2 regions of the Candidatus Pelagibacter sp. HIMB1493 genome follow, and region 1 is predicted to be linked to the other one. Evidence: riboswitches for the same ligand, from Rfam matches in the RefSeq annotation. Region 1 holds a riboswitch; the other holds the start of a gene.
The links. Region 1 has a riboswitch for glycine ahead of ACTTBK_RS07375 (malate synthase G). Riboswitches for the same ligand answer to the same signal wherever they lie in the genome.

Region 1 (7,892 bases):
AAAAAAATTCTTTCGACTCTTATTTTTTCTTATGTGATTTAGATGGACATATTGAAGATCCAAAAGTTCAAAAATCTCTTGAAGAGCTAGGCTTACATTGTGAGGATTTTCACGTCCTGGGTGTTTTTGAAGCCGATAGTTTGAGACAAAAAAAACAATAATCTTTTCTTGTAGATTAGAAATTTTAACTGCTATAATAGATTTGGAGGCTAGAGGTGGATGCTGCTTGAACCCGACCAGATCTTAACGGAAGCAGTCGTAAAGACAGTTATTCAGGTTCTAGTCTCCTTAAAAAATTTATGAATAACAATTCAAAAGTACTAGCTCTTAAATATAGACCTCAAATATTTGATGATCTTATTGGTCAAGAAGTTGTTGCTGAAACAATTATAAATTCAATAAAAGCTGACAAAGTACCTAATGCATATTTGTTTACTGGAATTAGAGGGATTGGAAAAACTACAACCGCAAGAATTGTAGCAAAAGCCTTGAATTGCTCAAATGGTATTGAAAAAATGTGCATTGATAATTTGTGTGAAAATTGTCAGTCGATTGCAAACTCAAGTCACATTGATGTACTTGAAATGGACGCGGCCAGCAAGACAGGAGTTGATGATGTTAGAGATCTAATTGAGTTTTCCAGATACGGACCTACTTCAGCAAAGTACAAAATTTTTATAATCGATGAAGTTCATATGTTAAGCAAACAAGCTTTTAATGCTTTACTAAAAACATTGGAAGAACCACCTTCATATTTAAAATTTATATTTGCCACAACAGAAATAAAAAAGATTCCTATAACTGTCGTTTCAAGGTGTCAGCGTTTTGATCTTTCAAGGATTAAATCTTCTGAATTATTAGATTTTATAAAAAAAATTAAAGATAAAGAAAACGGAAAAGTTACGGATGACGCTCTAAAATTAATTGTAAAAATATCAGAGGGCTCAGTAAGAGATGCATTATCTCTGTTAGATAGAGCGTTATTGAGTTTAGATAATGATAAAGAACTAGATTTAAATTCTGCTCAAAAGATTTTTGGTTATTTTGATAAATCACAATTAATTGATTTATTTGAATTGATATTAAGAGGAGAAGAAGAAAAGGTAATTAAAATTTATAGAAAAATATATGATCAGGGAGTTGAACCAAAAATATTTTTAAATGATTTTTTAGAACTGTTGTATTACTTTAAAAATATAAATTCTTTAACTTTAGAAAGCACAAATTTTTCTCTCAATGATGAAGAATTTAACAAAATAAAAAATATTTCTAATCAAATCCAACCAGATGTATTAATTTTATTTTGGCAATTTTCTATCAAGTCATTAGAAGAATTAGATATTGTATCAAATCAACATTTATCAATTGAGATGTTTTTGATTAGATTAATGCATTTAAGTTCTGTAAAACAAGTTAAACAAATAGATACAAAACCTAAAGAAGAAAATTCAACTAGCAAAATTGAAATAAAAACAGAGACTAAAATTATTGACCAAATAAAAAATATTTCTCAAGAAGAAAAAAAGAATCCTGAAATACAAACTGAAGTTAAAGCAGAAATTAAAACTCAAATTAATTCTTTTGATGAATTAATTGCTACTTGCACAAGTAAAAGAGAATTAAAACTTAAATTTGAATTAGAGAAAAATGTCAATTTGGTTAAATTTGAAAAAAATAGGATTGAGATTTCATTTAATGACAGCCTTGATAAAGATTTTGTAAAAGATCTTTCCACAAAGCTTTTTGAATGGACAAAAGAAAGATGGATTATCACTCTTAGTAAATCAAAAGGAGATCTCTCAGTTAGAGAAAAAAAAGAAAATGAAAAAAAAATATTAATTGAAAAAGCTAAACAAACTGAAATTTATAAAAACTTTATGGAAAATTTTCCTGATGCAGAACTGGTAGATGTTAAATCGATAACTAAGGAGGATAAGGATAATGACTGATTTTAATAAAATATTAGATAAAGCAAAAGAACTTGAAGCAAAAATGAAAGAGAGTCAGCAAAAAATTAAGGAGATTAGAGTAGAGGGTGTTTCTGGCTCAAATTCAGCAAAAATCGTCTTGGATGGAGAAGGTGAAATGCAATCAATTAAACTATCAGATGAAATAATGAAAGAAGACAAATCAATAATAGAAGATTTAATTGTAGCTGCACATAATAACGCTAAATCACAATTAAAGTCGAAAACATCAGAAGAGATATCAAAAGCTACAGGTGGATTTGGAATACCTGGTTTTAAGTGGCCGCTATAGTAGATGCAAAATATTAACGAGATTGAAGAGTTAATAAAATTAATTTCAAAGCTTCCAGGTTTAGGACCAAAATCTGCCAAAAGGATTGTTTTAAAACTCATTAATAACCGTGATGAATTAGTAAAACCAATGGCAAATACATTGGCTCAAGTTTATAAAAATGTAACTAGATGTAATTCTTGTGGTTCACTTAAATCAATTTCAACTGGATGTATAAATTGTGAAAATACAAAAAATAAATATTCAAAGATTTGTGTTGTAGAAGACATTGCAGATCAATGGTCAATTGAAAATTCAAATATTTACCAAGGGTATTTTCATATTCTTGGAGGCACCATTTCATCAGTAGGTCAAAGAAAAGAAGATTTACTTGTAAATTCGTTGGTTGAGAGAGTTAACCGAGATAAAATTGAAGAAGTCATATTAGCCACAAGTGCAACTGTTGAAGGTCAAACAACTGCTTACTACATTCAAGATAGCCTAAAAAATTCTAATGTAAAAATTACAAAACTTGCACAGGGTTTACCTGTAGGTGGTGAAATTGAAAGTTTAGATGATGGGACTTTGTTTTCTGCTTTTAAAAATCGGTCTAATTTAATTTCTAATTCAGATTAGACTTTTTAGTAAGTCTATTTAAATGCAGTAAGGGTTCAGTATAACCAGATGGCTGTTCTTTTCCTTTAAACACCAAATCACATGCAGTTTGAAATGCAATTGAATTTTCAAAGTTATCACTCATTCTTACGTAATTAGTGTCATTTTTATTTTGATCATCAACAATTTTAGCCATGTCTTTAAGAATTTCTACAACTTGAATTTTTGTTGTAATTCCGTGATGTATCCAATTTGCAATATGTTGAGATGAAATTCTAAGTGTAGCTCTATCTTCCATCAAACCTACGTTATTTATATCTGGTACTTTGGAGCACCCAACTCCTTGATCGATCCATCTGACCACATAACCTAATAAAGTTTGAGCTGAGTTAGAAATTTCTTTATTAATTTCATCCACAGACCAATTTGGTCTATCAGCAGTAGGTATTGTTAAAAGATCATCAAGCTTTGCTTGTTCTCTATTTTTAATTTTTTGTTGTTCATCAAAAATATTTAATTCATGATAATGTAGCGAATGCAAAGCTGCAGCAGTTGGAGATGGAACCCATGCACAATTTGCACCTGCTTTTAAATGCCCAGTTTTTTGCTCCATCATATCTTTCATTTTATCAGGCATTGCCCACATTCCTTTTCCAATTTGAGCTTTTCCAGAAAATCCACATTTTAAACCAATATCAACATTGTTGTTTTCATATGCTGTAATCCATTTTGAAGTTTTCATGTCACCTTTTTTAATCATTGGACCAGCTTCCATAGAAGTGTGCATTTCATCACCAGTTCTGTCTAGAAAACCTGTATTTATAAAGAAAACTCTATTTTTTAACGATCTAATGCACTCTTTTAAATTAGCTGAGGTTCTTCTTTCTTCATCCATTATTCCAATCTTGCATGTGTATTTTGGTAAACCTAAAACTTCTTCAACTTTTGAGAAAAGCAAATCAGTAAATGCAGTTTCATCTGGTCCATGCATTTTTGGTTTCACGATATAAATAGAACCAGTTCTTGAATTGATTTTTTTCTTAATATCATGAAGGGCTGCAGCTGTAGTAATGAACGCATCCATTATTCCTTCTGGAACTTCACTACCATCTTTTAAAATTATTGATGGATTAGTCATTAAGTGACCAACATTTCTAACTAGCAGCAAACTTCTTCCATGAAGCTTTAAACCTTTTCCATCTTTTGAAACATAGCTTCTGTTAGGGTTAAGTTTTCTCTCAAATAGTTTTCCCTCTTTTTCAAATTTTGATTTTAGATCACCCTTCATCAGACCTAGCCAATTTCTGTAACAAACAATTTTATCTTCTGCATCTACAGCAGCAACACTATCTTCATTATCACATATAGTTGACACTGCAGATTCTAAAATTATGTCATTAATTCCAGCATGATCTTGTTGAGCCGCAAAAGCTCTTGAGTCTTTTAAAATTTCTATATGTAAATTGTTATTTTTTAAAATTATAGCAGATGGGTTGTCAGCTTCACCCCTATGGCCAATAAACTTATTCTCATCTACCAAATCATAAATATCAGCGCCTTTTAAAGCTTTAAATTTTCCATACTTAACCGCAAAACTTGTAATTTTTTGCCAACTCAATCCAGCTAATGGAAAATATTTATCTAAAAAATCTCTTCCATATTTTATTACCATCTCACCTCTTAATGGGTCGTATCTTTCAGATACACTATCTTCTGATTGTTCAATTACATCTGTTCCATACAGACTATCGTATAAGCTCATCCATCTAGCATTAGCAGCATTTAATGCGTATCTTGCATTCATTACTGGTACAACAAGTTGAGGTCCAGCAATACTTGTTATTTCTTCATCAACATTTTGAGTAGATATTTCAAAATCGTCACCTTCTTCTTTCAGATAACCAATTTCTGTTAGAAATTTTTTATATTCTGACAAATTAAATTCATTTCCCTTATTTTTTATATGCCAATTGTCTATTTGTTTTTGTAAGTCTTCTCTAAATTTTATTAATTCTTTATTTTTAGGTGCTAATTCATTGACTGTTTTCTCGAACCCTGACCAAAAATTGTCAACAGATAGACCTGTTTCTTTTAATAGCTCGTCACTTACAAATTGAGAAAGCTTTTCAGATACTTTTAAAGTATTTATATTTATATATTTTTCTTGCATATCACCTAAATTACCCCATCTGTATTTTTGCCTGAGAGTTTTGCTCCTTCGGCGGAATTAATTCTCTTTCCAGAGTGTTATGCAACTATCGGTCCTTTTTACCTGAGAGTTTCCGGGGTGGTTGCTCCTTCGGTGCTAAATCTATTAGTCTCTCCCGACAGTAAAATATGTATCTTCTTCTAGAAAAGAGTCAATTAATAACAATTACACTTTAAATTAAATATCATTTTATTGCCTTTTTTATGAATTAACCATCCGCTATAACCATATTATGAAAAATTATCTTAATTTTGAAACTGAGATTAAAGATTTAGAGACAGAATTGGAAAAATTAAAAGATCCCTATAATCAAGAGGGATTGTCAGAAGTAGATACGCAAAAAATTTCAAAAACACAAGTTGAGTTAGATCAAAAATTAAATGATATATATTCAAACCTTGATCCATGGCAAACTACCATGGTTGCAAGACATGAAGACAGACCAAAGTCTAAATTTTTCATAGATAATTTATTCGAAGATTTTATTTCTCTATCTGGAGATCGTTATTATGGTGAAGATAAATCTGTACTTACAGGTTTTGCAAAATTTAATGGTTATTCGGTTTTGGTTATTGGCCAAGAAAAGGGTGAGGATTTAGATAGTAGAATCGAAAGAAATTTTGGGATGATGCGACCTGAGGGTTACAGAAAAACTATTCGATTAATGAATTTAGCAAATAAATTTAAAATTCCAATTATCTCTTTTGTAGATACGCCAGGTGCTTATCCTGGTGTTGGTGCAGAGGAAAGAGGTCAAGCTGAGGCAATAGCAAAATCAATTGAATGTTGCATGGAACTTAAGGTGCCAAGTATCGCAATAATTATAGGTGAAGGTGGTTCAGGTGGTGCGATTGCATTAGCATCTTCTAACAAAGTTATCATGCTAGAAAATGCTATTTATTCAGTTATATCTCCTGAAGGCTGTGCAACTATATTGTGGAGAGATCCAAAAAAAATGCTTGATGCAGCAAAAGCAATGAAACTCTCTGCAAAAGATTTATTAAAATTAAAAGTCATAGATGAAATAATCCCAGAACCATTAGGCGGTGCTCATAGGGATAAAGATCTGATGTTAGATAATGTTAGAGAATCTATTTCTAAAAATTTAGATCAATATAAAGAAATGTCATCAGAAGAAATAATGAATGAAAGAAAAAATAAGTTCTTAAAAATTGGAAGAAATGATGGTTTCATGAATAATGCAGAAGATTTAAGCAATTTGACTATTAAAAAAAATAATTTTGATAATATTTTTAAGTCAAAAAAATTATTATTTGGTATTGGTGCAGGTTTATTATTGATAGCTTTCTTATTTTTTCTTGTTTAAGAATTACAAAGCTCCATGGCAATGTTTAAACTTCTTGCCTGATCCACAAAAGCAAGGTTCATTTCTTCCCATTTTTTTGGTTTGTGGTTTTGGATTTACTCTTTCCTCATTGGAAGATCTTTCTTCTGTTATAACTTTTAAATTCATTAAAATTGTCACGTAGTCTAATTTTAGTTTTTCTAATAAATTTGAAAATAAATCAAAAGCTTCTTTTTTATATTCAACTAAAGGATCTCTTTGACCGTAAGATCTTAATCCAATCACTTGTCTAAGTTGTTCTAAATATTGTATATGTGATTTCCAATTTAAATCTATTGTTTGCAAAAATATTCTTTTTTCGATTTCTTTTGCATGCTGCTCGTTTAGAACTTTAATTCTTTCATTACGTGTCTCATTAAATTTTGAGGATATTTGCTCTTTCAGTTCATTATCTTTTGCAGAAATCAAACTCTCAAGTTCAGTATCATTAAAACTTTTTCCAACAATTTGCCTAACTTTATTGTTAAATTCATTACTTTTTGGATTAGTTAGATTTTGAATTTTTAATTTTATCAAGTCTTCTGATATTTCTTTTAAAAATTCGTCAGAATAATCAAAAATATTTTCACTATTCATTGCGTTTTTTCTTTGAGAAAACACAACATGTCTTTGGTCATTCAAAACATTATCAAATTTGATAAGTGTTTTTCTGATATCAAAATTTCTGGCTTCAACTTTTTGCTGAGCTCTTTCTAATGCTTTGTTGATCCAAGGGTGATCAATACTTTCACCATCTTTTAAACCAAGTTTTTCAAGCATATTATTCATAGATTCTGAGCCAAAAATTCTCATCAAATCATCTTCTAAACTTACATAAAATACAGAACTACCCTCATCTCCTTGTCGTCCAGCTCTTCCTCTTGCTTGATTATCTACTCTTCTAGACTCCATTCTTTCTGTACCAATTACGAATAAGCCACCCAGAGATTTAATTTTTTCTTTATCTATTTTTAACTCATCATCAGGAATAGATCCTTTTTTTCCACCAAGCTGGATGTCAACACCTCTACCAGAAATACTGGTTGTAATTATCAAAGATTTTTCTTTTCCAGCATTTGCAATAATTTCAGCTTCATTTTCATGGTTCTTTGCATTTAAAACTACGTGTTTAACATTTTTTTCATTTAATAATTTAGAATAAATTTCAGATTTGTTGATACTAGATGTGAAAACCAAAATTGGTTGACCAACTTCATGCTTTTCAATAATTTTATTAATTATTGCATCATTTTTTTCTTTTTCAGTTCTGAAGATTAAATCATTATAGTCCTTTCGGATCATTTCTTTATTTGTTGGTATTACAACTACTGAAAGATTATATATCTCAAAAAATTCCTCAGACTCTGTGACTGCAGTACCGGTGCAACCTGATATTTTTTTATATAGTTTAAAATAATTTTGATAGGTAATAGATGCTAAAGTTTGATTTTCAGCTTGTATCTGAATTTTTTCTTTAGCTTCAAG
Region 2 (7,892 bases), 590 kb from region 1:
ATCAACTAATTTTCCTTTTTCCCATACTCTATATTGAGGAACATCAGTTCTAATATCAATATCACCAAGATCTTTTAATGAAGGATCTCCTTTTGTACCAAATCCAATTAATGGACAAGGTTTTGGGTTTTTTTGACAGAAAGATGCAAAGTCCATTGCATATTTGCTTGGTAAGATACAAAGATTTCCTTGAACATACTTATTAGCAGTACCCGCAGTTTGTTCTTTGTAATTATTTTCTCTTATAACTTTTCTTGCTTCTAATGGATCTTGAATATCTAGCATTAAATTAGTATTTAGATTTCTTAGTACCTTCGATTATTTCTTTTAACTCGTTATATTCTTCGCAATTACAAGTTTCTAATACTTTAAGTCTTTCTTTAGCTAAATCCATTCTATTTGTAGCAACATAAAGTTCTCCAAGATACTCATTAATACCTTTGTGATTTGGATCAATTTCTAGACCTAAAAGATAATATTTTTCTCCACTCTCGTAATCACCAAGTTTTCTTGTTGTAAAGCCAAGATAGTTAAGTGTATCTGCTTGATTTGGTTTTTTATCGTTTGATTTTAGAAGAAGTTTTTGAGCTTTTTCATATCTCTTTTTAGCTTTTTCTAATTTGCCTTTTTTTTCATATTTTTTTGCAGCTTTAACATGAGTGACTGCTTTATCATAATCAGACTTAACTTTTATCTTTCTCTCAGAGTCATTACTTCCACCAGCTGAAAAAGAATTTGTTGAAAATAAAATTAAAATTAGGGTGATTAATATTTTTTTTATCATTATAAAAATTTCTCCATTTTACTTAAAGGTTTTAAGTTAAGTCCATTTTCAATTAAATTTTCCCTAATTGACCTTGCTGTAGCAAGTGAACTTGCATTATCACCATGTATGCAGACAGAGTCGATTTCACAAGGTATTTGCTTTCCACTGTGACAATTCAGTGCCTGATTTTTTACCATGCTTAATACATGTTTTTTAGCTTCTTCAGGATCAGTGATTAATGCATGTGGTTTTTTTCTAGAAACTAAATTTCCATCATCTTCATAGGTTCTATCTGCAAAAATTTCACAGGCAATCTTCATATCTAATTTTTTAGCTGCTTGTTCCATTTTAGAGCCAGTAGGAACTAAATAGATCAAATCTTTACTTATTTCATTGATTGCTTTCGCTAAAGTAGTTGCCAGATCAATATCCTCACACGCCATATTATTTAACGCTCCATGTGGTTTTATATGAGTAACATTTTCTCCATGATCTTGAGCAATTTTTTGTAAAATTTCATATTGGTCAATAATTAATTTTCTAACTTCTTCAGGTGCTAGGTTCATTCTTTGTCTTCCAAAGTTTTCTGGATCGTTAAATGATGGGTGGGCTCCAATACTAACGCCATTTTTTTTTGATATTTGAACTACTTGGTTCATAGATTCTTCATCACCAGCATGAAATCCACATGCTACGTTAGCAGAATTTACTATATCAAGTAAGTCTGGATCATATTTATTTGAATGGTGTTTTGATTTTTCACCTAAATCACAATTTATATTAATTTCCATAGTTCTAATTGTTGAAGTATAACATGCCATGATAAAAAATATATCAAATCTTGGTGACGCAGCTGTTTATTGCGATTTTGGTATAGATGTAAATAAATCAGTTAACTCTGAAGTAATAAAATATTTTAAAGCTTTAAAAAAAGAAAATGTTGAAAGTATAAATAATCTCACTCCTTCTTATAATAAATTAATAGTTTCTTACGACCTTAGAAAAACAAACTTTAAAGAAGTTAAAAAATTGATTGAAAATTTAAATGTTAATGAAACTCAAGACAACAATAGCACTAAAATAGAAATTCCAGTTTGTTGTGATGATCAATTTTCTCTTGATATAAAAAGATTAGAAGAAAAATTAAATATTAATCGAGATAAAATTTTAGAAAATTTTTTTAGTAAGGAATATTTTTGTTATATGACCGGATTTATTGCTGGTATGCCATTTTTAGGTGATTTAGATGAAAATATGAGAGTACCAAGATTAGAAACACCAAGAGTAAAGGTACCAAAAGGATCAGTTGCTTTAACTGAACAATTTGCAAATATTTATACATTTGAAAGCCCTGGTGGATGGAACATACTTGGTAATACACCTGTAGATGTTTTTGATAATTCAAAAGAGGAAGAGCCAAATTTAATAAATCCTGGCGATATAGTAGTTTTTAAACAAATAAATCTTGAAAAATATAATAGCTACAATGACAAATAATTTCCAAATTATAAGAGCTGGAGTAAATACAACCTTTCAAGACCAAGGAAGAAATAATTTATATCATATAGGAATTCCATTTAGCGGAGCAATGGATAATAGAAATTATAGTTTAGCTAACAAGCTGGTAGGTAATAAATTAAATTCTCCAGTTATAGAATTTGCATACCAAGGACCACATTTAAAATATTCTGGAGATAAAATTAACATAGTAGTCACTGGCGATATTGTTTTTAAAATTGTAAAAAATGGCACAGAAATTGATGGTAATTGTTATGAGAGTTATCAAATCGAAAGTGGAGATGAAATCAATCTTATCTCAACAAATAAATCAGTTTATGGCTATTTAGCAGTTGGTGGAGAATTAGATTTAAAATTTCAATGGAATAGTTGTTCGATAAATACCAAGGCAAATATTGGATCAAATAATGGAAAAAAATTAGAGAACGGTCAAAAAATAAATATTTTAAATATTAATTCAGATCAAAGTAAAAAAAAGACTAACTATATAAATTCTAAAGTTGAAAATATTAGAGTAATAAAAGGACCAAACTTTGATTATTTTTCAGAGGAAGGAAAAAAGATATTTTTTGAAAAAGAATTTTCTGTATCAAAACTCTCAGATAGAATGGGGATGCGTTTAGAAGGTCCAAAAATTGAAAATATTGTAAATACCAATATTAAATCAGAAGGTTTGTTAAAAGGAGTCATCCAAGTACCAGCAGATGGAAACCCAATTATTATGCTTTCAGACCATGGTACTATTGGAGGATATCCAAAAATTGGTGTGGTAGCTAGTGTTGATTATGATCGGTTAGTACAAATATCACCTGGCTCAAAAATTAAATTTAAAGAGATAAATTTATCTGATGCTGAAACTTTGTTTAAATTATATGAGATGGACACTCAGAACTTACTTAATCAAATATAATGAATATTATTAGAAAACTTCCTGGACCCTTCTTAGTTTTTTTAGGTGCATGTAGCCTCAGTTTTGGAGGTTTGATTGTAAAATCATTTGAGGGAGCAACCCTTTGGCAAATATTATTTTGGAGAACGGTATTCTTCCTAATAGTTATTAGCTTGTATTTAACTTTAACTTATAAGAAACAAGTATTTAGATCCTTTTATAATTTAGGATTTCCTGGTTTCTTTGGTGGATTTATTTTATCACTTGGTTTTAGCGGTTATGTATTTGCGATGTATAACACAACAGTTGCTAATGCTAATTTTATTATTCAAACACAAACAATCTTCTTAGCAATATTCGGTTACTTTTTTTTAAAAGAAAAAATTTCAGCAATCACTCTGACTTCAATAATTCTTGCAATCTCAGGAATACTTCTAATGGTTGGAAGCTCTTTATCTCCAGGTCAAATGTCTGGGAATATTGCAGCTTTCATAATGCCAATATCATTTGCTACTTTAATTTTAGTTGTAAGAAAATATCCAACTGTTGATATGGTTCCTGCTCAATTTGTTGCAGGAGTTTTTGCTTTGTTAATTGGTTATCTAATGTCAGAAAAAATAATGATATCTCCAAACGATATCTTTTTAGGATTTTTAGCTGGTTTTTTACAATTAGGATTAGGTTTTATATTTATTACTATTGGAGCTCAAAGAACACCATCAGCAATGGTTGGAATCATAATGTTAACAGAAGCAGTACTAGGTCCTTTATGGGCATGGTTGTTTATAAATGAGCAACCGCCTTTCATAGTAATAATTGGAGGATCAATAGTTATTTTTGCAGTTTTACTTCAATTTTACAATTTATATACCTCAGAAAAAAAAGCGATCTAATAACATTTGACATTAAACAGTATTTATTAGAATATTTGTTAACGGGAGAGATCACAAACTTTGTGACACCGAAGGAGCAACCGCCCAGGAAACTCTCAGGTAAAAGGACCGTATTATATTAACTCTGGAAAGAGATTGAGTTCTCGCCGAAGGAGTAAAACTCTCAGGCAAAAATACAGATGGGTACGACAGAGTTAGTATGGGAAAAAAAACATCTTTAAATAAACTTCATCAAGATAACCAAGCTAAATTTGTAGAATTTGCTGGATATGAAATGCCCATACAATACAGCAAAGGAATTGTTGAAGAACATAAATTTACAAGATTAAATGCAGGTATTTTTGATGTGTCTCATATGGGTCAATTATTTATTCATGGTGGAGATGACTTAACTGCTGATCTTGAAAAAATTTTTCCACTTGATTTAAAAAATTTGAAACAAAACTGTTCTAAATATAGTTTTTTAATGAACGATAGTGCTGGAATTTATGATGATTTAATAATTACTAAAATTGAAAAAGGATATTTAATTATTTTAAACGCAGCATGCAAAGATAATGATTTTAAAATTTTATCAGATTTACTGAAAAGTAAATATGAAATGGTTCTTGATGATCAAAGAGCATTAATTGCAATTCAAGGTCCAAAGTCAGTTGAGATTTTAAATGACATAATAGAAGGTGTTGAAAAACTTAATTTTATGACAGGGAACTGGTTTGATTATAAAGATCAAAAAGCTTTTGTTACAAGGTCTGGTTATACTGGAGAGGATGGTTTTGAAGTATCTATTAACAACGATTTAGCTGAAGGATTTACTCAGAATTTGATGGAAAAAGGAGCACAACTTATAGGACTTGGGGCAAGAGATACCTTGAGATTAGAGGCTGGATTATGCTTATATGGACATGAACTTGATACAGAAAAAACACCAATTGAAGCAAACTTAAAGTGGGCAATTTCTAAAGAGAGAATTTCAAATGGTGGATTTGTTGGTTCTGATAAAATTATGAAAGAAATACAAGAGGGTACCTCTAAAATTAGAATTGGGATTAAGCCAGAAGGAAGATTGATTGCTAGAGAAAAAACTAAAATATTTGATGAGTCAGAAAAACTTATTGGTGAGGTTACAAGCGGAACTTTTGGACCAAGTGTAAATGGTCCAATAGCAATGGGCTATATTGATAAAGAGTTTTCTAAAGTTGATACAAAAGTTTTACTAGAAGTAAGAGGAAAAAAACATCCTGCAAGTGTTTGTGGGTTACCATTTTATAAAAAAAGTTATGTGAAAGGAGTAAACTAATGAGTGAAGTTAAATTTTCAAAAGAGCATGAGTGGATTACAGTGGAGGGCGATGTTGCAACCATTGGAATTACAAAACATGCAACAGAAATGTTGGGAGATATTGTTTTTGCTGAGTTACCTGAAAAAGGTTCAAGCGTTGAAAAAGATGGCACAGCAGGGGTTGTTGAGTCAACTAAAGCTGCAAGTGATGTGTATACTCCTGTAAGTGGTGAAGTAGTAGATACTAACCAAGCTATAGTAGATGATCCTGCAAAAATTAATGAAGACCCTGAGGGATCAGCTTGGTTTTTTAAACTTAAATTAAAAGACAGTTCAGAAATGGACAGCTTAATGAACAAAGAAGAATACGATAAATTTGCAAAGGAGAGTGCTAGCTAATGTTACATAACTCACAAAAAGACTTTTTAAAAAGACACATTGGGCCTTCAGAAGAAGATCAAAATAAAATGCTGAAGGAACTCAATTATAATTCATTAGATGATTTAATTAAAAGTACAGTTCCAGAAAAGATACAATTGAAAGATGGATTAAATATAGGAGAGTCTAATTCTGAGTATGAAGCATTAAGAAAACTGAAAGCGATTTCAAAAAAAAATCAAATTTATTCAAATTTTATTGGTATGGGTTACTATGGAACTTACACTCCATATGTAATTTTAAGAAATATTTTAGAAAATCCAGGCTGGTATACTTCTTATACTCCTTATCAGCCTGAAGTAGCACAAGGAAGATTGGAAATGCTTCTAAACTTCCAACAAATGATTGTTGATTTCACAGGCATGGACATTGCAAATGCATCGTTACTTGATGAAGGAACAGCAGCCGCAGAAGCTATGGGATTAAGTCATAGATTAAATAAAAAGGATAGTAATTTAGTTTTTGTTTCTGAAAATTGTCATCCACAAACAATTGATGTAATTCAAACAAGAGCAGAACCAATGGGATTAAAAGTACTTGTTGGTAACGAAGATAAAGTATTGGATCAACTTAAAGAGGATTTAGTTTGTGGAATTCTTCAATATCCTGGAACTTTAGGAGACATCAAAGATCCAAGTGAAGCTATTAGTAAAATCCATAAAAAAAATGGAAAAGCAGTATTAGTTTCTGATTTATTAGCTTTAGCACTACTAAAAACACCAAGAGAATTAGGTGCTGATATTGCAGTTGGAAGTTCACAAAGGTTTGGAATACCAATGGGTTATGGTGGACCTCATGCAGCTTTCTTTGCAACTAAAGACGAGTTTAAAAGGTCTATGCCAGGAAGAATTATTGGTGTGTCAGTAGATAGACATGGAAATAAAGCTTACAGATTATCACTTCAAACAAGAGAGCAACATATTAGAAGAGATAAAGCTACAAGTAACATTTGTACTGCTCAAGCATTGTTAGCAATTGTTTCAGCGGCATATGCAATTTACCACGGACCAGATGGAATAAAAACTATTGCAGAACGAGTTTCTCAATTAGCTAAAAATTTTGCAGATAAATTAAAACAATCTGGATATGAAATTTATTCAGATCATTTCTTTGATACAGTTACAATTGTAACAAAAGATAAGACTGATCAAATCTATAAAAATGCTTTAGATCAAAAAGTAAACATTAGAAGAGTAAATTCAGAAATGTTAGCAGTTTCTTTTGATGAAAAGAAAAACGTTTATAGAGTAAATCAATTGTTGAAAATTTTTAATGCAGCCGAGTCTATTAAAAAAGAAGATCCAACAGTAAGTTTACCTAATTTACCAAAAAATTTACTGAGAACCTCTAAATACTTAGAACATCCTGTTTTTAACTCATATCATTCAGAAACAGAGATGCTTAGATATTTAAAAAAATTAGAAGATAAAGATATAGCTCTTAACAGAACTATGATTGCACTTGGTTCATGTACTATGAAATTAAATGCTACAGCAGAAATGATTCCTATTTCATGGAGAGAGTTGGCTGAACCTCATCCGTTTGTACCAGTAGAACAGATGGAAGGGTATAGAGCTTTATTTACTGATCTTAAAAATTGGCTAAGATCAATTACTGGTTTTAGTGGTGTTTCACTTCAACCAAACGCAGGTGCTCAAGGAGAATATGCAGGGTTAATGGTAATTAGAAAATATCATTTGGACAGAGGAGAAGAAAACAGAAATATATGTTTAATTCCAAGCTCAGCACATGGAACAAATCCTGCTAGTGCACAAATGGTTGGAATGAAAGTTGTAGTTGTTGATTGTGACAAAGAAGGAAATGTTGATTTTGAAGATTTGAAGAAAAAAGCAGAGGCACATTCTGAAAATCTTGGAGCATTAATGGTTACATATCCTTCTACTCATGGTGTATTTGAAGAAAAAATTACAGATATTTGTGAACTTATACATAAACATGGTGGTCAAGTGTACATGGATGGTGCAAATTTAAATGCACTTGTTGGAATAGCAAGACCTGGAAATTTTGGTCCAGATGTTTGTCATATAAACTTACACAAAACATTCTGTATTCCACATGGTGGTGGAGGACCAGGAATGGGACCAAT

Region 2: linked by a shared signal. The riboswitch ahead of gcvT (glycine cleavage system aminomethyltransferase GcvT) and the one ahead of ACTTBK_RS07375 (malate synthase G) in region 1 are both predicted to bind glycine.

Annotation. Positions count from the first base shown of each region.
Region 1 is NZ_JBNAIP010000001.1:1,382,544-1,390,435, forward strand. Features, by position in the region: gene ACTTBK_RS07355 (prephenate dehydratase domain-containing protein) at 1-161, shown strand, start outside; gene dnaX (DNA polymerase III subunit gamma/tau) at 300-1,949, shown strand; gene ACTTBK_RS07365 (YbaB/EbfC family nucleoid-associated protein) at 1,942-2,259, shown strand; gene recR (recombination mediator RecR) at 2,263-2,874, shown strand; gene ACTTBK_RS07375 (malate synthase G) at 2,861-5,023, opposite strand; glycine riboswitch at 5,103-5,190, opposite strand; gene ACTTBK_RS07380 (acetyl-CoA carboxylase carboxyltransferase subunit alpha) at 5,295-6,389, shown strand; gene secA (preprotein translocase subunit SecA) at 6,393-7,892, opposite strand, start outside.
Region 2 is NZ_JBNAIP010000001.1:794,927-802,818, reverse strand. Features, by position in the region: gene ACTTBK_RS04350 (putative hydro-lyase) at 1-285, opposite strand, end outside; gene ACTTBK_RS04345 (tetratricopeptide repeat protein) at 290-784, opposite strand; gene ACTTBK_RS04340 (5-oxoprolinase subunit PxpA) at 784-1,557, opposite strand; gene ACTTBK_RS04335 (allophanate hydrolase subunit 1) at 1,586-2,263, shown strand; gene ACTTBK_RS04330 (biotin-dependent carboxyltransferase family protein) at 2,253-3,194, shown strand; gene ACTTBK_RS04325 (DMT family transporter) at 3,194-4,066, shown strand; glycine riboswitch at 4,098-4,187, shown strand; gene gcvT (glycine cleavage system aminomethyltransferase GcvT) at 4,266-5,366, shown strand; gene gcvH (glycine cleavage system protein GcvH) at 5,366-5,746, shown strand; gene gcvP (aminomethyl-transferring glycine dehydrogenase) at 5,746-7,892, shown strand, end outside.